Regions from separate parts of the Streptomyces sp. NPDC004134 genome, predicted to be linked through region 1. Evidence: predicted binding sites of a transcription regulator. Region 1 holds the regulator's gene; the other holds the start of a gene.

What was found. Region 1 encodes HspR, which represses chaperone genes until heat shock. Its sites were predicted from a motif close to TTGAGNNNNNNNNNCTCAA; they were not measured.
Region 2: lon (endopeptidase La) is a predicted target of HspR. The motif match lies at 1,962-1,980, and genes of this name have one in related genera.

Annotation. Positions count from the first base shown of each region.
Region 1 is NZ_JBIAMS010000010.1:127,158-137,152, reverse strand. It holds gene clpB (ATP-dependent chaperone ClpB) at 1-549, opposite strand, end outside; gene ACFYVJ_RS15560 (hypothetical protein) at 1,441-2,442, shown strand; gene ACFYVJ_RS15555 (helix-turn-helix transcriptional regulator) at 2,474-3,466, shown strand; gene ACFYVJ_RS15550 (helix-turn-helix transcriptional regulator) at 3,474-4,439, shown strand; gene ACFYVJ_RS15545 (helix-turn-helix transcriptional regulator) at 4,640-4,957, opposite strand; gene ACFYVJ_RS15540 (NACHT domain-containing protein) at 5,179-8,433, shown strand; gene ACFYVJ_RS15535 (heat shock protein transcriptional repressor HspR) at 8,443-8,913, opposite strand; gene dnaJ (molecular chaperone DnaJ) at 8,919-9,995, opposite strand, start outside.
Region 2 is NZ_JBIAMS010000035.1:22,119-32,113, forward strand. It holds gene ACFYVJ_RS31965 (ATP-binding protein) at 1-303, opposite strand, end outside; gene ACFYVJ_RS31970 (response regulator transcription factor) at 300-1,049, opposite strand; gene ACFYVJ_RS31975 (spermidine synthase) at 1,129-1,896, opposite strand; gene lon (endopeptidase La) at 2,004-4,436, shown strand; gene ACFYVJ_RS31985 (hypothetical protein) at 4,608-4,763, shown strand; gene ACFYVJ_RS31990 (hypothetical protein) at 4,788-5,072, opposite strand; gene ACFYVJ_RS31995 (hypothetical protein) at 5,178-6,530, shown strand; gene ACFYVJ_RS32000 (Imm52 family immunity protein) at 6,533-7,276, shown strand; gene ACFYVJ_RS32005 (lysozyme) at 7,334-8,215, opposite strand; gene ACFYVJ_RS32010 (MarR family winged helix-turn-helix transcriptional regulator) at 8,602-9,102, shown strand; gene ACFYVJ_RS32015 (MarR family winged helix-turn-helix transcriptional regulator) at 9,224-9,697, opposite strand; gene ACFYVJ_RS32020 (alpha/beta hydrolase) at 9,844-9,995, shown strand, end outside.

The DNA of each region.
Region 1 (9,995 bases):
CCCGATGACCGGGTCGAGCTTGCCGTCGCGGGCGGCGGCGGTCAGGTCGGTGCCGAACTTGCCCAGCGCCTGGTACGTGCCCTCGGGGTTCTTCGTGGTCACGCGCCGGTCGCCGCGGATCTCCTCGAACGCCTGCACAAGCGCCTTGGCGCTCGCCCCCTGCTTCTTCAGCAGCTCCTTGGCGGCACCGCCCTCGGCGGCGACCCCGATGAGCAGGTGCTCGGTCGACACGTACTGATCGTCGAGCTTGCGCGCCCGCGCGGCGGCATCGGCCACGACGGCGAGCAACTCCCGGTCCGCCCGCGGCGGCGACACGGTCGCCCCCTGCACCCTGGGCAACCCGCCGAGCAGCGCCTCGGCCCCGGACCTCACGGCGGCCTGGTCGGCGTCGACGGCGGCCAGCAGGTCCTGGAGATTCTCGTTGTCCGCCACGTCGAGCAGGGCGAGCAGCAGATGTACGGGGGTGATGTCCGGATTGCCGCCGGACACGGCACGGCTGTTGGCGCCGGCGATCGCTTCCTGGCTCTTGTTGGTCAGCTCCGCGTCCACTGCTGTGTGCTCCTCCTTGCCGGGGTGCCGATGGGGGTACACCTCGGCCCGCACTCGGCGTGCCTGAGGCTACGTAAGCTAAGTTGAGTCTACGCCACTCAACTCCAACCCAGCACCGGCAGCCGGCGACCGCGACGCGACCGCCGACCCCTAAGCATGCGCGCAAGAACACGCAAAAGCGGTGCCATCGCGGGGTTGCGTCCGCGATGGCACCGCTGGTGTGCCTTCGGGCGATCTGGACACGGGGGATACCGCCCGGTCAGGCACAGTGGGGGGTGTTGCTCTCGCTATCAGGTACGCCGTCGGCTGCTACGGGGACGTGATCCTCTTCGCCAAGATTGACGAAGATCACGCCGCAGCGCACCACGCAGCGTACATAGCGCCCGGACCTCCGGCGGAAGGCCTGGACGACCCCGCTTCCGTCACGCAGGATGGTGATCGGCTCTCCGAGGAGAGCAACCACCAACCTGTCTCCGGGACGGGGCACCGCCGTAGCGAGATCGACGGAGTGCCAATGGTTCTCCGTCTTTCGGCGGTGGTCTGGGTTCATCGTGATACCTGTGTCTGTGAAGTCCTTGTCTGTCTGAGGTTGTCAATGTCCAGTCCCCGGGCTAGCCCCAGGTCGGGTCCTGCTGTCCTGCCACCGCCGCCCGGTCCGAACCCTGCTCACCCGGACCGGCATCGGAGCCTGCGCCAAAGGGACTTGCTATGACGCTGAGTACAGCCGCAGTCACGAATGCAACTGCCCACCGTGTCAGTTTTTTTGCCATTGGGAGTCCCGGCCTCCCTATGAATCCGCTTCCCACAGAAGAAGGTGCCTCACGCGAAGGCTGTTCACCACCTCTGCACTGCATCATGTTCCTGAATCACATCTTCCTGTGGGAAGGATAAATGGGCAAAAATCAAGGCGAATCAGACCATCCTCATGGATACGCCGACCTCTGTGCCGCGAGTTCGGAGCTTTACGCCCGCGCGCTGCGGGCCGGGCGCGTCTCCCGGCCGGAGGGAGAAAGCGTGCCGTGTCTGATCGACCTGATGCTGCTCCTCCCTGACCCGGACGACTCCCGATGGCTACGGCCGGTGCCTCCGTCCGCCGCGCTGGCCCGACTTGAGCACCCCATCGAGCGCGAGATTCAGGAGCGCAGGGACCAGACCCTAGCGCTGGCGGACGCGTTCGAGCCGTTCCTCTCCCTCACTCAGGGAGGCACCGCCATCAGCAGCGCGATCACCGAACTGAGCGGCGTGACCAACATCGACGCGATCGTCGGCAGGGCGACCGCCGAGTGCGAGAAGGAACTCCTCACCGTCCAGCCCGGTGGGACCCGTCCCCCGGCGCTCCTCGACAAGGCCGTGGACCGGGTGCGTCCACTGGTCGACCGCGGTGTGCGCATTCGCAGCCTCTACCAGCACACCGCACGGCACAACTACGGTCTGCTCGCCTATCAGGAACGGGTCGCCAACGACCTCATGGAGCTGCGCACGCTTGAGGAGCTGGTCGATCGTCTGATCATCGTCGACCGGAAAGTCGCCTTCGTTCCCGCGCATCGGGACCGGCCGGTGAAGTTGAACCGGGATACGGCGGTGGAGGTCCGGCATCCCGGTCTCGTCGAATACTTCGTCGGCGTATTCCACCACCTCTGGGAGCTCGCCACGCCTCTCGACGAGGAGGTGCACTACGAGCATCCGGAGCCGGACGGCATAACCGGTGTCCAGCGCAGCATCGCCAAGTTGCTCGTCGAAGGGCACGTCGACGAGATCATCGCCGACCGGCTCGGCATGAACGTCCGCACCTGCCGCGCCCACATCGCCAAGCTCGCCACCACCCTCGGCAGTAACGGCCGGGCCCAACTCGGCTACCTCATCGCACGCTCCGGCATCCTCGACCAGTCCTGACCCCGATCACCGCTCCCGGGAGTACACGGAGATGCACGCAGGGCACGATCACGAGCACGATCACGAGCACGGCCACAGTCTCCAAGAGCCCTGCCCGGCCGCCCGCGAGGCATACGCCACCGCCGTGCGGGACGGCCGGATAGCGGCTGCGGACGCGCGGCTCGCACCGTGCCTGAACGACCTCGCCCTTCTCCACCCCGACCCCGACGACCCGGACTGGCTGCTGCCCGTCCGCGCATCCGACGCCATGATGGGGCTTCTGGTATCCCGGGAACGGGAGATCCGTGAGCGGCAGCAGCACGCGGCCGACCTCGCGAGGAGCTTCAGCCGGTTCATCGATATCGGCATCGAGGTCGCCTCCGACAACTCACCGATCACGGTGCTGGAGGGCCTCGGCACGATCAACACCGCGCTGGATCTGGCGGTCGGCGAGTGCTCACACGAACTTCTCACCATCCAGCCCGAGGCGGCCAGCCGCGGCGCCCGCGCCCTGGGCGAGGCACTGCGGCGGGTCCGCCCCCTCGCCGAGCGCGGCGTACGGATGCGCACCCTTTATCAGCACGCGGCCCGTGAAGCGCCGATGACACTCGCGTACCTGCGGTTCGTCGGCCCGCAGCAGGTCGAGGTCAGAACACTCGAAGAGATCATCGAGCGCCTGATCATCGTCGACCGTCAGGTGGCCTTCCTCCCCATCCGACCGGACCGCCAAGTCGCCTTGGAGCTCCGCCACCCCGGGCTCGTCTCCTATCTCGTCGGTGTCTTCGAGCAGTTCTGGCAACTGGCCACCCCCCTGGAGGAAGCCGCCTACACGGAGTCCACCCACGAAGGCATCACCGGCGTCCAGCGCAGCATCGCCCGCCTCCTGGTCGAGGGTCACCTCGACCAGAACATCGCCCGCCGGCTCGGCATGAACGTCCGCACCTGCCGCGCCCACATCGCCAAGCTCGCTTCCACTCTGGGCAGCAACAGCCGAGCGCAACTGGGCTACCTCATCGCACGCTCCGGCATCCTCGACGAGACCTGAGAGAGACATGTCGCACCCCCACCACACCACCGGCCTCTGCGCCCCGGGCCGGAAGCTCTACGCCTCCGCCCTGCGCTCCGGCCGCGTCTCACACGAGGCCACGGCGACCGCGCCGTGCCTCTTCGACCTCGACCTGTTACGGCCCGAGCCCGGCGACACCCAGTGGCTGGTGCCGACGCCGCCGACGCAGGCGCTCGCCGGGCTCGTCGAGCCGCTCGAAAGAGAGCTGGGCGAGTACCGCCTGTTCGTGACCGCGCTGGCCGACACCGTCGAGCAGTTGACCTCCCTCGATCCGGACGACCCGGCCATGGCCGCGTTCACCGTCTGGACCGGGAAGGAGCGGATCGACGACGCCCTCGCCCGGGCCCTGGAGGACTGCACGGAGCAGTTCCTCGCCATCCAGCCGGCAAGCGGGCGGACCAACTGGAACCCCGCGACGATGCGCACCACCACCCACCGCGTACGGAGGATGAGCGAACGCGGCGTCACCCAGCGGACCCTGTACAACCACACGTACCGGCACCACCCCGCCCAGCTCGCCTACCTGGACGAACTGAGCGACACCGGGCTGGAGGTACGCACCCTGGAGGAGATGCCCGAACGGCTCCTGATAATCGACCGGGAGGTCGCCTTCATCCCCGCACAGCCCAGCCGCGAGGTGGCGATGGAGATCCGCCACCCGGGCCTGGTCTGGTTCCTGCGCGCCATCTTCGGATACTTCTGGGAACTCGGTGTCCCCTGGGGACACCAGCCCCCCGAACACGACGCCCGGGAAGGCGTCACCGGCGTCCAGCGCAGCATCGCCCGGCTGCTCGTGGAAGGCCACCTCGACGAGGCCATCGCCCGCCGGCTCGGCATGAACGTACGCACCTGCCGCGCGCACATCGCCAAGCTGTCCACCGCCCTGGGCAGCGACAGCCGTACCCAACTCGGCTATCTCATCGCCCGCTCCGGCATGCTCGAAAGGGTCTGACCCACGGGGCGGTCTCCGGAGCCCGCACAGCCGGCCCGCAGGGGCGCCGGGCGCGGGACAGGGCGGAGAGGAACGGAGTCGCTGGTGCGTATGAGGCCGGGAAGCGAACGCACCAGCGCTCCGTCCGAGGGGTGCCGCCGGCGCCCGCGTACGACGATGGCAGGTCGCCTCCGCGGCACCCAAGAGGGCACTGGCCCACATCATTCACGAACGTGGCGCCCCCGGCCATTGCCTCTTGGGGCAACCCGGTCAGGACCTGCCCCCGGCGGCAGCAGGGCGCGGCGGTGGCGGTCGGCGACCAGGGCGGCCTGGACGCGGGACTCCACGTTCAGCTTGCGGCAGATGTTCGTCAGATGGGCGCGGACCGTACGCTCCGCCACCCCCAGTTGCGACGCCAGCCGGCGATTGGTCGGACCGTCGGCGAGCAGGAGGAGCACTTCGCGTTCCCGGTCGGAGAGCAGCGCGAGACCGACCGGCGGAGCCTGTCGCGCCGTGTTGCCCGAAGCGTGAGACCTCACTGTATGAACTCCCGGACCAACTGAGCCGTACGTACATCACGTTCGGCGACTTGTCCCCCGTTCTCAACCAGAACATTGGCTTACCGTCCGTATCAACTCCACCCGAACTCAGCATCATCTTCCTGAAATTCATGATGATGAGGGTGTGCATAGCAGAACGAACCGGACGTTCGGCGAACACCGCCGGTGACCTGTCACCGCCCGCTTATATCGTCTGCCCCATGGAACCCGCAGCCGTCGGCGTCAGGCTCGCGTCCGCCGTCGTGGCGCCCCTGGTCCGGCGGTTGTTCCACAGCGAGGGCCCCGGGGCGGGGCTCGTGGGGCGGCCGGTGCGGATGGCGGCGCTGGTGTCGTTCCGCGGTGAGCAGCGGGAGCTGGACGAGGACGGGCTGCGCAAGCTCGCCGACAGTCTCGTACGCCGCGCCCTCCACGGCCCCGGCGGCGAGCCCTCCCCCGTCCCCGGCGGCGAGACCACCGCCGTCGCCGGCGCGCTCGCCCGCAGCCTCACCGCCCTCGGCGACCTCGACCTGGACGACGTCCAGGCGGTCCAGCTCGGCCCCGAAGCCCTCGCCCGCCGGCTCCGCCTCGCCGCGGCACGGAGCGGCGGGGGCGATCCCGTACGCGAACTCTCCGCCGACGCGGCCTACTTCCACGACGCCCTCCTCGACACCGCCTGCCTGCACATCCTGCACTTCTTCAGCCGGCGCTCCACCTTCGTCGCCCGCACCCTCGTCGAGCAGTCCCGCCGCCAGGCCGACCAGATCGCCCGCCTCGACGCCCTCATCGCCCGCACGCCGCTCCCCGCGGCACAGGACGCGGCCTTCGAGCGCGAGTACTTCGCGTACGCCGCGAAGAAGCACGGCAGGCTCACCATCTACGGCGTCGATCTCGCCGACTCGCCGGCGAAGTGGCCGCTGGACGTGGCGTATCTGCGGCTGGAGGCCGCCGGCTATCCGCCGTACGAACCGGGCCCCTATGACGACCTCGGTGGTGGCTTCGGCTCCTTCGCCGACACCGACCCCGTCCCCGAAGCCGTGCTCCCCGCCGACCAGGCACTCGCCACCCACGAGCGCGTCCTCCTCCGCGGCGCCGCGGGCTCCGGCAAGACCACCCTCGTGCAGTGGCTCGCCCTCTCCGCCACCCGCGCCGACACCCCGACCGCCGACGGCATGGACTACCTCGCAGGGCGTGTCCCCTTCGTGCTGCCGCTCCGCACCCTCACCCGGCACGGCCAGCGCCTCCCCGCCCCCCGCGACTTCCTCGCCGCCACCGGCAGCCCCCTCGCCGGCGCGCAGCCCGGCGGATGGGAGCACCGCGTGCTCACCGCCCGCCGCGGGCTGCTCCTCGTCGACGGCATCGACGAGGTCCCCCGCGCCGAGCGCGACCGCGCCCGCCGCTGGCTCTCCGACCTCGCCGACGCCTACCCGGGCAACCGCTGGCTCGTCACCTCCCGCCCCTCCGCCGTCGGCGAGGACTGGCTCGCCGCCGAGGGCTTCACCGAGCTGGCCCTCGCACCCATGCGCCCGGCCGACCTCACCCGCTTCATCGCCCGCTGGCACGAGGCCGTACGCGCCGCCGCCGTCCGCACCGGCGCCCCAGCCGCGGACGACGCGCAGCTCACGACGTACGAGCAGCAGCTCACCGCCGCCGTACGGCACACCTCCGACCTCGGCCGGCTGGCCACCAACCCGCTCATGTGCGGCCTGATGTGCGCGCTCAACCGCGCCCGCCGCGGCTACCTCCCGCGCGGGCGCAGGGAGTTGTACGAGGCCGCCCTGTCGATGCTGCTCAGCCGCCGCGACCGCGAACGCGACATGGCCGTCCCCGACCTGCGCGAGGAACCCCAGCTCCAGGTCCTCCAGCGGCTCGCGTACTGGCTGATCCGCAACGGCCGTACGGAGCTGGACCGCACCCGGGCGGAGCGGATCATCACCGACGCCCTCCCGGCCGTCCCGGAGGTCGCCGCCCTCGGCGACGCGACCGCCGTACTGGAGCACTTCCGCGACCGCAGCGGCCTCCTCCGCGAACCGGCCCCGGGCGCGGTGGACTTCGTCCACCGCACGTTCCAGGACTACTTGGGCGCCCGCGCGGCGGTCGAGGAGGGCGACATCGGCGTCCTGGCGGCCCACGCGGCGGACGACCAGTGGGAGGACGTCATCCGCATGGCGGTGGCGCAGGCCCGCCCGCGGGAGCGCGAGGAGATCCTGCGGGAGCTGCTGACGGCGGCGCAGCGCAAGGGCGGGGTCGAGAGCGTACGCATCCGGCTGCTGGCGACCGCCTGCCTGGAGCACGCGGCCGAACTGGCCCCGGCGGTACGGGAGGCGGTGGAGCGCGAGACGGAGGCGCTGATCCCGCCCACGACGTCGACGGAGGCACGGGCGCTGGGTGCGGCGGGACCGCTGGTGCTGGACCTGCTGCCGGGCCCGGAGGAGGCGGGCGACGCCGCCGACCTGGTCGCCGTGGCCGCGAGCCACGTGGACGCGGACCGCGCGATCCCGTTCCTCGCCCGCTACGCCGCCCATCCCTCGCTTGCCGTACGCCGGCAAATCGCCTGGGCCTGGCACCGCTTCGACACCGAGGAGTACGCGAACGAGGTCATCTCCCGCCTCGACCCGGAAGACCTGTACTTCACCGTCACCTCCGACGCCGAGCTACACGCCCTGCACAGGCTCGGCGGCCGCCCGATGGTCGACGTCCGCGGCGGTCCGCTCGACCCCTTCGAACTGCGCGAAGTGCTCGCCGCGTTCAGCCTCACCAAGCTGATCATCCGCAACCAGCACGCGCTGGGCGACCTGGACTTCCTGCGCGACATGGACGGGCTGCGCGAACTGCGGCTCACCGAGTGCCTCGGCCTGCGGTACGCCTCGGCCCTCGCCGGCCTGCCCCTGCGCGCCCTGATCCTGGACGCGGTACCAGGTCTGGCCGACAGCATCCCCGAACTGCTCACCGCGCTGCCGCGGCTGGAGTTCCTCTCCCTGTCGCCGGATCGGACCCACCTGGTCGACCTCGGCGCCCTGCCGCCGCTGCCCGAGCTGGCGACCCTCAACCTGCTGACCGCCCGCACCTCCGGTCTGTGCCGCCTGGCCAAGCACCCCAAGCTCGCCGCCGTCTACCTGGGCTGGCGACACGAGGCCACCGCGGACGACTGGTCGGCGCTGGCCGCCCTCCCGCTGCTCAAGGCGCTGCGGTGCCGGCTGGACCTGCTCGCCGTCGCCCCCGCCCATGCCACGCTGCCGGGCGTCACGTTCCTCGGTCTGATCGGCGACCGGCCCGCCGACGAACTCGACCTGAGCCGGTTCCCCCACCGCTTCCCGCAGCTCGACCACCTCGTGGTCGACCTGCCCCCGGGGAGACTCCTGGACCTCTCCCCGCTGGCGGGGCTCGGCACCCTGCGCGAGGTCTCCCTGCGCCCGCACATGAGAGACCTCCACGCCGGGCTCCCGCCCCGCGTGGAGGTCACCTACCTCGCCGACTGAGCCGCCGGCTCAGCCCCGCTTCTTCTTCGGCTTCCACACCACCAGCGCACTCGTCTGCTGCACCTGCTGGTACGGCACCAGGTCCCGCCGGTACGACGCGTGCACCTGCGCCTCCCGCTGCGCCATCGCCGACGCCGCGCCGTCCACCGCGTCCGTCAGCTCCGCCACCTTCGCCTGGAGGGCGGCGACCTGCGTCTCCAGCTCGATGATCCGCTTGATCCCGGCCAGGTTGATGCCCTCGTCCTGGCTCAGCGCCTGGACCTGCCGCAGCAGCGCGATGTCCCGCGCCGAGTAGCGCCGGCCGCGGCCCGCCGTGCGGTCCGGGGAGACCAGGCCCAGGCGGTCGTACTGGCGCAGGGTCTGGGGGTGCAGGCCCGAGAGTTCCGCGGCTACGGAGATGACGTAGACCGGCGTCTCCTCGGTCAGCTCGTACGGATTGCGGCCGCGGGGGCCGCCGCGTCCGCCGCTTCTGCCGTTCATCGTCGTCAAGCTCCCTTCGCGGCCTTGAACAGCTCCGCGCGCGGGTCCTCGCCCGCGGTGGCCGTCCGGTACGACTCCAGCGACTCGCGCGCCGTGCCGTCCGTCTCCTTCGGCACCGCCACCTCGACGGTGACGAGCAGGTCCCCGCGCGTCCCGTCCTTGCGGACGGCGCCCTTGCCGCGGGCGCGCATCGTGCGTCCGTTGGGCGTGCCCGGGGGCAGCTTCAGGGTGACCGGCGGGCCGCCGAGCGTGGGCACCTTGATGTCCGCGCCGAGGGCCGCCTCCGGGAACGAGACGGGGACCGTCACCAGCAGGTTGTCGCCCTTGCGGCCGAAGACCGGGTGGCCGTCGACGTGCACGACGACGTACAGGTCGCCGCCGGGACCGCCGCGCTCGCCAGGACCGCCCTTGCCGCGCAGCCGGATCCGCTGCCCGTCCTGCACCCCCGCGGGGATGCGGACCTGCATCGTGCGGGACGACTTGGCGCGGCCACTGCCCTTGCAGACGTCGCAGGGGTCCTGGGCGATGAGCCCGCGGCCCTTGCAGTCCACGCACGGGTCGGTCAGCGAGAAGCCGCCACCGCCGCCGCGGGAGACCTGCCCGGTGCCCACGCAGGTCGGGCAGACCCGCGGGGAGCCGTTCTTGTCGCCCGTGCCCGCGCACGTCTTGCACGGGGCCGACGACGACATCCGCAGCGGGACCGTGGCGCCCTCGATGGCCTCCGTGAAGCTGAGCGTGACCTCCGACTCGATGTCCTGGCCGCGGCGCGGCTGCGTACGCCCGCCGCCGCGGTTGAACAGCCCGCCGAAGACGTCGCCGAGGCCGCCGCCGAAACCGCCGGTGGTGGTCTGGCCGCCGCCGCCCGGGGCGCCGGGGCCCGAGCCGCCGAAGAGGTCGCCGAGGTCGAAGTTGAACGAGCCGCCGCCGCCCGCGCCCGGGCCCGGGCGGAAGCCGCCGTTGCCGAAGAGGGTGCGCGCCTCGTCGTACTCCTTGCGCCGCTGGGGGTCGCCGAGCACGTCGTTGGCCTCGGAGACCTCCTTGAAGCGCTCCTCGGCCGCGGCGTCGCCCTTGTTGGCGTCCGG
Region 2 (9,995 bases), on a different contig from region 1:
GGCGGTGTAGTCCCCGTGCGCCATGGCCCGCGTGACCGCCGTCATCTGCACCAGCGGCGACGTCAGCCGCTGGCCCACGAACTGGGTGATCAGCAGCGAGGCGATGAGCGAGAAGACCGTGATCAGCCGGACCTCGGTGGAGGAGCGGATCGCCACCCACACCAGCCCGGTGGCGATCACGACCGAGCCGATGACCAGCGCGCCCAGCGCCGCGTTCACCGACCGCACCGGGTCCAGCGGGCGCAGCGCCTCCCACACCCGGCGCCAGAAGCCGGGCTCCGCACCGCCGTCCGGCACCGTCATGTGACGGGGGTCTCCAGCGCGTACCCCACGCCGTGCACCGTGCGGATCCGCTCCGCGCCTATCTTGCGGCGCAGCGCCTTGATGTGGCTGTCGACCGTCCGCGTCCCCGAGGCGTCCTCCCACTCCCAGACCTCCACCAGGAGCTGCTCGCGGGAGAGCACCGCCCGCGGCTGGTTGGCCAGACACGCCAGCAGCTCGAACTCCGTCGGCGTCAGATGCACGTCGTCCCCGCCGACCCGCACCCGCCGCTCGGTGTGGTCGATCTCCAGCTCGCCCAGGCGCAGCGTGTCGTCCCGGGCGGCGCCCGCCGCCAGCGTGGCGCGCTCCACGCGGCGCAGCAGCACGTGCACCCGCGCGGCCAGCTCGCGCATGGAGAAGGGCTTGGTCATGTAGTCGTCGGCGCCGACGCCCAGGCCGACGAGCATGTCCGTCTCGTCGTCCCGCGCGGTCAGCATCAGCACCGGCACCAGCCGCTGGGCCTGCACCCTGCGGCACACCTCCAGCCCGTCGAAGCCGGGCAGCATCACGTCGAGCACGAGCAGGTCGGGCGCCCACTCCGCGGCGGTCGCCACCGCGGCCGGGCCGTCCCCTGCCGTACGTACCTGGAAGCCCTCGGCGCGCAGCCGCGCCGATATCGCCTGCCCGATGGTCGGGTCGTCCTCCACTACCAGCACCCTGCGCTGGGCACCGGGCGTCACTGCGGCCGCGTGGTCGGCGCGGCCGTTCAGGGCTTGTCTGTCTGCCATGTGTTCGTGGCCCTCGCCGTCTCTTCCCCGTAGGCCCTCCGGTTCAGCTAGCAGCGTATGGGGAGGTGACACGCCTCGGCTACGGGGAACGGGGAGCCCCCGCCCGGGGTTCCCCACCGGCGTCCGCCTCGCCGCGCGCCTCGTCGTCCGGCGGGCGGACGGCGAGGTGGACGGCGTCGGGGACGCCGCGGCGTACGGGGATCTCCTCGGTGCGTACGTCCGTGAAGCCGGCGGTGCGGAGGGCGGCCTCGAAGCCGGTGGAAGGGCGGGCGGACCAGACGGCCAGGACGCCGCCGGGGGTGAGGCGGCCGAAGCAGGCGGCGAGACCGGCCGGGGCGTAGAGGCCGGAGTTGCCCTCGGTGACGGTCCAGTCGGGGCCGTTGTCGATGTCCAGGCAGACCGCGTCGTAGCGGTACGGCGCGGTGGCGAGGTGGTCCAGGAGGTCGGCCTCGACGAGCCCGACGCGCGGGTCGGCGAGGGCCGCGCCGCTGAGGTGCGCGAGCGGCGGGGCCCCGGCCGCCGGGCCGGTGTGCCACTCGATGACCGCCGGCTCGCGCTCGACCACCGTGATCCGCCCCCAGCGCGGGTCCGCCGCCGCCTCGGCGAGCGAGAAGCCCACGCCCAGCCCGCCGATCAGCACCGCGGGCGCCGCCGCGGCCGGGTCCAGCGCCCCGGCCGCGGCCCGGATCAGCAGCCGCTCGGAGCGGCCGTCGGAGGTGTCCATGAGGAAGACGCCGTTCGCGATGATCTCGTGGTGCGCCCCGCGGCGGCGCAGCACGACCTCCCCGTACGGGCCGGACCTGCGGTCGAGCGTCACCGCGCCCGCCGTGTCGTTCTCGCTGCTCATGGCCCCATCCTGCCCGATCGCTGACAGCGAACAGACGGCCGGGAACAACCCGGGACCTCTCCGGGTTGAGCGCATGTAACTCAACTTGCATGCCGAAGGGGAGATCAATGGCTACCGAGTCCGGCTCCAACGCTCCGCTGGCCCTGCCCGTCCTGCCGCTCGATGACGAGGTCGTGCTCCCCGGCATGGTCGTGCCGCTCGACCTCTCGGACCGCGAGGTGCGGGCCGCGGTCGAGGCCGCGCAGGCCGAGGCGCGCGGCAGCGGACGCAAACCCCGGGTGCTGCTCGTCCCCCGGGTCGACGGCACATACGTGGGCACCGGCGTCCTCGGCCGTGTCGAGCAGGTCGGCCGGCTGGCCGACGGCGACCCCGGTGCGCTGATCCGCGGCGTCGCCCGGATCCGTATCGGCGCCGGCACCACCGGCCCCGGGGCCGCGCTGTGGGTGGAGGGCACCGAGATCGAGGAATCCGTTCCCGACCCCGTTCCCGGCGCCGTCACCGAGCTGACGAAGGAATACAAGGCGGTCGCGACCGACTGGCTGCGCAAGCGCGGCGCCTGGCAGGTCGTGGACCGCGTGCAGCAGATCGACGACGTCGGCCAGCTCGCCGACAACTCCGGATACTCGCCGTTCCTGACCATCGAGCAGCGCGTGGAGCTGCTGGAGACCGCCGACCCGGTGGCCCGGCTCAAGCTCGCCACGCAGTGGCTGAAGGAGCACCTGGCGGAGCAGGACGTCGCCGAGTCCATCGCCAAGGACGTCCAGGAGGGCGTCGACAAGCAGCAGCGCGAGTTCCTGCTGCGGCGCCAGTTGGAGGCCGTGCGCAAGGAACTGCGCGAGCTGAACGGCGAGCCCGAGGGCGAGGAGTCCGACGACTACCGCGCCCGCGTCGAGGCCGCCGACCTGCCGGAGAAGGTCCGCGAAGCGGCCCTGAAGGAGGTCGACAAGCTGGAGCGCAGCTCCGACGCCTCACCCGAGGGCGGCTGGATCAGGACGTGGCTCGACACCGTCCTGGAGATGCCGTGGAGCGAGCGCACGGAGGACGCGTACGACATCACCGGCGCCAAGGAGATCCTGGACGCCGACCACGCCGGCCTGGAGGACGTCAAGGAGCGCATCACCGAGTACCTGGCCGTGCGCAAGCGCCGCGCGGACCGGGGCCTGGGCCTCGTCGGCGGCCGCCGCGGCGGCGCCGTGCTCGCGCTCGTCGGCCCGCCCGGCGTCGGCAAGACCTCGCTGGGCGAGTCCGTGGCGCGCGCCATGGGCCGCAAGTTCGTCCGGGTCGCCCTCGGCGGCGTCCGCGACGAGGCGGAGATCCGCGGCCACCGGCGTACGTACGTCGGCGCGCTGCCCGGCCGCGTCGTCCGCGCCATCAAGGAGGCCGGCTCGATGAACCCGGTCGTCCTCCTCGACGAGATCGACAAGGTCGGCTCCGACTTCCGCGGCGACCCCGCCGCGGCCCTGCTCGAAGTCCTGGACCCGGCGCAGAACCACACGTTCCGCGACCACTACCTGGAAGTCGAGCTGGACCTGTCGGACGTCGTCTTCCTGGCCACCGCCAACGTCCTCGAGGCCATCCCCGAGGCACTGCTGGACCGGATGGAACTGGTCCGCCTCGACGGCTACACCGAGGACGAGAAGGTCACCATCGCCCGCGACCACCTGCTGCCGCGGCAGTTGGAGCGCGCGGGCCTGGAGGCCGGCGAGGTCGCCATCGAGGACGACGCGCTGCGGAAGCTGGCGGGCGAGTACACCCGCGAGGCGGGCGTACGGAACCTGGAGCGCGCCCTCGCCCGGCTGCTCCGCAAGATCGCGGCGCAGCACGAACTGGGCGACGCGAAGCTGCCGTACGCGGTCGGCGTCGACGCACTCCGCCCGCTGATCGGCCGGCCGCACCACACCCCGGAGTCCGCCACCGACCCCGCGTCGCGCCGCACGGCCGTCCCGGGCGTGGCGACGGGCCTGGCCGTGACCGGCGCAGGCGGCGATGTGCTCTACATCGAGGCATCGCTGGCCGACCCCGAATCGGGCGCCTCGGGACTGACCCTGACGGGCCAGCTCGGCGACGTGATGAAGGAGTCGGCGCACATCGCGCTCTCCTTCCTGCGCTCGCGCGGCGCGGAGCTGGAACTGCCGGTGGCCGACCTGAAGGACCGGGGCATCCACCTGCACGTGCCGGCGGGCGCGGTCCCGAAGGACGGGCCCAGCGCGGGCATCACGATGACGACGGCACTGGCGTCGCTGCTCAGCGGCCGGCAGGTGCGCACGGACGTGGCGATGACCGGTGAGGTGTCGCTGACGGGCCGGGTGCTGCCGATCGGCGGCGTGAAGCAGAAGCTGCTGGCGGCGCACCGGGCGGGGGTCACCACGGTGATCATCCCGAAGCGGAACGAGCCGGACCTGGACGACGTCCCGGCTGAGGTGCTGGAGAAGCTGGAGGTCCACCCGGTCTCCGACGTCCGCCACGTCCTGGAACTGGCCCTGACCCCGGCCGGCGCCACCGCACAGGCGGCGGACCCGGAGGTCCCGGTGGCGGCCTGACGGCCCGACGGCTGACGGCCCGACGCCCTGACGGCTGACGGCCCGACCTGCCGGCCCCCTGTCCCCGTCCCCTACCCCCCGCCCCCAGACACGGCCCCTCCCGACCACCCACCCGGGAGGGGCCGTTCGGCGTGCGTATCCGCCGGTACGGGAACGGGTGCCGGAACCGTCTTGGCGGCCGCGGGCGGCTCGTACGGGCTGAAGGCGTCGATCACGTGGGAGGTCGACTGGACCGGCTCGGGCGGTACGGGCGGCGACCTGCCCGACAGCGTCTTCGAGACGACGTACGACGTGACGGTGGAGGAGATCCAGACCGTGGTGCGCTGACCGGAACGCATCTCCCGGCCGCGGTCACTCCTCGAAGACGAAGGCGCGGCCCAGCGCCTGGTCGGTGACGCAGGTCTGCATCTCGCTCATGGTCAGCCGGTCCGCGAGCTCCGTGACGGCCAGCTCCCTGCCCTCGACGATGGTCGACCCCAGCATCATCAGCCGCCCCAGCAGGTCCGACGCCTCCTCACCACCGACCGCGTCCGACTCCGGCTCGGGCGGCCGGGAGGCGTCGCGCGGCAGGGTACGGCGCAGCGCGATACGCACCTCCGCCAACTCCTCCGAGCTGATCGTCAACTTGTCCGCCACGGCGCCTCCTTGCCCTGATTACCACTCGTTCGGCCGCGGTGCCTCCCCTAGTGTTCGGTCGCGGACGGGCTTTCGGCAACACGGCGGGGGGAGCGGAGGGCGCACGTGGGAGACAGGCCGACCGGCTGGTCCGTGGTGGGCCTGCCGGGAGACCCGGTACCGGTCGAGTTGGAGACCCTGCGGAAGTTCAGGAAGTTCTGCTCCCAGCGCGAAGACGACGCCTGGCGCGCCTCGACACGCACGTACAGCCTGATCGTGCGGGTGGAAGAAGCCGGGCTGGCGGGTGACTGGAAGAAGGCGCTCCTCGGCCGGCTGGCCTTCATGCACGGGCAGTTGGAGAGCGAGGGCGGGGGCTACCGGGTCGCCGGAGAAGCACTCGACGTCTTCGTCAAGGCGGTACGGCCGATCCAGGAGCGGGCCGACGAGGCACTTGAGAAGGCCCGGACGGAATCGGGACGGATGTCGGCCGCGATGCAGCAGGTCGCGGAGTACGACGAGCAGAAGAAGACGCTGGAGCGCCGCGGCGGGCGCGCGGACCCGTGGGACTTACGGGAGCGCGGCCGGCAGCAGGAGTCGGCGGAGGAGGCTGCCGACCGGCTCTCGCGGCATTACAGGGCAGCCCAGGACGCGAAGACCGACTTCGAGGGCGTACTGGCGACGTTCCTTGAGGAGATGCGCGACGCCCTGAAGTCCTACCTGGTCCGGGCCATCCGCGGGGACGTCCGGCCGCCCGACACCATGCCGGGCGGGCGGGACCCGGCCTGGTGGGAGAAGGCACTGCACTACCGCGACCAGGTCAAGGGGATCCTGGACGGCACGCTGGAGACCGCCGCGGGGATCACGGCGCAGACCCTCGACGGAGCCACCGACATCGGGGCGGAACTCACCTTGATGATGGTGGGGATGAGAACGCCCGGCGGCCCGGGCGCGGCGTGGGCCCTGGCGGGGGACCGGGCGGCGGTGTCGGCGTACTCGGGGAGCTACGCGTTCGGCACGTACGGGGCGAGGTCCCTGGACGAGGGCCGGCTGTACGCGAAGACCTGGATCCAGAACACCCCCGCGGGCCAGCGCCCCCACCGCCCACCACCGCCGGACCGCGGACCGGGGAAGTGGTCGGACGACACACGGGAGTCGATGTCGGTGGAGACGGCGGAGGCCCAGGAGAAGGCGACGGGGGTGAAGTGGCCGTGGTCGTACGAGTACGGGGGCAAGCGGTGGGACAACTACGAGGACGGGCACCTGGTCGACGCGAAGGCGAACTATTCGAGCCTGGTCAACAGGGAAGGCAACTTCTACGACTTCCTGGAGAAGAAGGAGATCGATAAGGCGAAGAAGGCGCTCAAAGCAGCCGGTGAGGAGCCGGTCCGCTACGTTGTCACGGACAGGGCGACCTATGAGACATACAAGGAGCTGTTCAGGCGCGAGCGGCTACCTATCGACGTGGTGCACAAGGGGTGACCGTGGGGCATTCGGAGCTGCCGTTCTTCTATCTCGGCGCCTACTGGGGGATGCGCGAACAGACCCTGGACGACGTGGCCGGGGACATCAGTGCAACGGTGCGGGCGCTCGGGGAAGCGCATCCGGCGCTCCGTTCCTGGTGGTGGGAAGACCGTGCAGCGCCGGTTGATCCGGATTCCCAGTGGCTCCGGGACGAGCTTGAGGCGGCTCGTCGGCGCGACGGGGACGGTGAACCTTCTGCGGGGGACGGATACAGCGTGTCGTTCCACAACGAGCCGTTTCCGGACTATCACAGCGGTCCTGGAAGCGAAACAAAGGTCAAATTGAGCTTTTTCGCGGGGGAGTCCGGGACTCCGCGGCTCAGCAACAACTGTGTTCTCACCCTGCCTGCACCGAAGCGTGCTCCCCAGGGACTCTATGACCTGCAGTCGTTGAAGCTCGCGCTCCACTGGATGGCGGACATCTGGCGCCCTGATCACGCGCTCTGCGTCAATACACCCCTGGCCGACGCCCAAGGCGACTGGATGAAGGTCAGCCCGCAGGTCGGGTGGATCACCTACCTCGGGCCCAAGTACACCGACGGCATCGAGCGCGCCGAGCTTCCCCACGGCGTCCAGGCCGCCGCGCGCGCCGACGGCGCGCTGCTCTGGTTTCCCTTGCCCGCCGCGGACGTCGCCCCCCGCATGGTCGTCGACCTGCGGGAGGCTCTCGTGGCCGCCGGGTGTCTGCCCGCCGGGAACGGGTGACCGCCGGTCTCTCCGGAGGAGCAGCTCCGGAGGGACCGGCGGGGGTTGGGGGCGGGGTCAGCCGTTGGCCAGGGCCTGGAGGCGGTCGTAGGCGCCGTTGAACTTGTTGTGGTCGCCCACCGTCGGGCCCGTCGAGGTGTACTGCCAGAAGGTGTAGAAGCCCCAGCCCGCCGGCAGCGTCCCCGGCGAGGAGGCGTACCGGGCGATCCACAGCGGGTGGTTGCCCGCGTAGCCGCTGTAGTTGCCCGTGCACTGGGTCCACCAGTTGGTGTTCGTGTAGATCACCGCGTACCGGCCCGTGCGCTCGCGGTAGCGGGTGAGGAACGAACTGATCCAGCTCCGCATCGACGCCTGGCTGAGGCCGTAGCACGTCGCGCCGTAGGGGTTGTACTCGATGTCCAGCACGCCCGGCAGCGTCTTGCCGTCGCGGGACCAGCCGCCGCCGTTGCTCGCGAAGTAGTCGGCCTGCGCGGCGCCGCTCGCGCCGTTCGGGAGGGCGAAGTGGTACGCGCCGCGGATCATGCCGATGTTGTACGAGCCGTTGTACTGCTGGGCGAAGTACGGGTTCTTGTAGCCCGTGCCCTCGGTCGCCTTGACGTAGGCGAAGCGGTTGCCGGCGTTCCAGAGCGTGGACCAGTTGACGTTGCCCTGGTGGCTGGAGACGTCGACGCCCTCGACGGTCGCCAGCGGGCCCGCCTCCTGGCCGGCCGCGCCGGCCGACCCCGCGGGGGCGCCGGTGCCCTCGTGGAGGCGGATGCCGGCGCCCATGTACGCTTCGCCGCGCTCCAGGTCACGGGGGTTGGGGTTGAGCCGGTCGCCGGCCGCGGCGGCCGGGCTGGTCAGGCCGACGACGAGCGAGAGCGAGGTGGCCGCGACGGCGGTGGCGGCGGCGAGGGAGCGGCGCCCGATGCGCCGGCGGGTGCGGACTGCGGATGACATGCGTTCCTCCGGGTGTGGGGGTTCCTCGGTGGTGCCGGATTTGCCGGTGGTACCGGTGGTGCCGTCGTTCCGGTAAGCCGTGATTCCGGTGGTGCCGGTAGGCGGAGGGGCGGAGGTGCCGGGCGTGTGGTGCTGCCGGCTCTGGGGTGTGGCGGGAGCGGCGGGGCGGCAGTGGCCCGTCCTCGTACGCCTGCGGGGCCTTGGCCCGGCCCTTGGTGTGGCCATGTCACTACGTGCTGCGCCGAAGGTAAGCGCAGTGCGCGCGGGAGCGAAAGAGGGTCCGGCAGGTGCCTTTGGTCTACGCCTGCGAAATACTGGGGGAGCTGCGGCTTCTGTCGCTTCTGAAGAAAACTTTCAGCCCGTGGAAAGCCAGAAGGGCCCCTGACGTGCACAAGGCCGAAACCCCCGGAGGCGAGCAGGCGGACGAGGAAAATGGTGTGGACCACGTCTTCCTCGATCTGGAGCGGGAACTCGCCGTCTTCTACCGCCGGGCCCGCGGCATCGCGGCCGACATGGCCCGCCAGGTCGACCCCGGGCTCGAACCCGGCGCGTACGCCCTCCTGGCCCAACTGGAGGGCGCCGGGCGGCGCGCCACCGAACTCGCCGGCTACTTCAACATCGGCAAGGCGACCGTCAGCCGGCAACTCCACGCCCTCGAAGAGCTCGGCCTCGTCGACCGCGAACCCGACCCCGCCGACGGCCGGGCGGCCCTCGTGCGGCTGACGGAGGAAGGGCGGCGGCGGGTGCTGAGCGTACGGCGGGCGCGGCACGCCGAGTACGTCCAGCAGCTCGCCGGCTGGGACCCGGCCGAAGTCGCCGAACTCGCCCGGCTGCTCGGACGGTTCAACGAACTGAACGCGGGCGGAGGCGGCGGCGCGCGGCGGTAGGAGCGGGTGAGGCTACGGGCGGGCTGTCTCTCCCGGCGGCCGTGTCCGTGCCGGGCGCTGTCTTCTTACGTCGTCCCGGGCCGCCGCGTTCCGGGTGGCTCGGCCCTCCTGCCGCCTGCCGTCAGCCGTGTGCCGCCAGGTTCGCCGTCATCCTCCGCAGCAGCGCCTTCGCCTGCTCCTGCTCCTCCGCCGTCAGCCCCATCGCCTCGTCCAGCGACGGCACCACGACGTTCGCCTTCCGGCGCAGCTCCGTGCCCTCCGGGGTGAGCGACACCTCCACCAGCCGCTCGTCGTCCGCGCGGCGCTGCCGTGTCACCAGACCGTTCGCCTCCAGCCGCTTCAGCAGCGGGGTCAGCGTGCCGTAGTCCAGATGCAGGGCGGCGCCGAGGCTCTTCACCAGCGACGGCCCATTCTCGTAGAGCGCGACCAGCACCAGGTACTGCGGGTAGGTCACGCCGAGCTTGTCGAGCAGCGGGCGGTACGCGTTCATGACCGCGCGCTGCGCGGAGTACAGGACGAAGCACGTGAACTCGTCCAGCTTGCGGAACTCGTCCTCGGTCCCCGGCGCCTCGGCCGCGGTGTCGGTGGTCGCCATACGGGCCCCTCTCTCTGCGCGTACCGTCATCGTACCCGTCAGGGGGCTCCAAAGTTAATTACGAGCGATTGACTTGTGTACAAGGTAATCGTGCTCTAGTGTTGTGGGCATCGAGAGGGAGACCGACCCCCGGAGGAGCACCCGCCATGTCCGAGAACCGGCAACCCGCCGCGTACACCCCCGCCGCCCCCGTCCTGGAGCCCGCCGCCGCGGCCTTCGCCGAGGCCACCGCCAACCCGCCGTACCTGTTCGACCTCGGCCCCGCCGAGGGCCGCAAGACCGTCGACGAGGTGCAGTC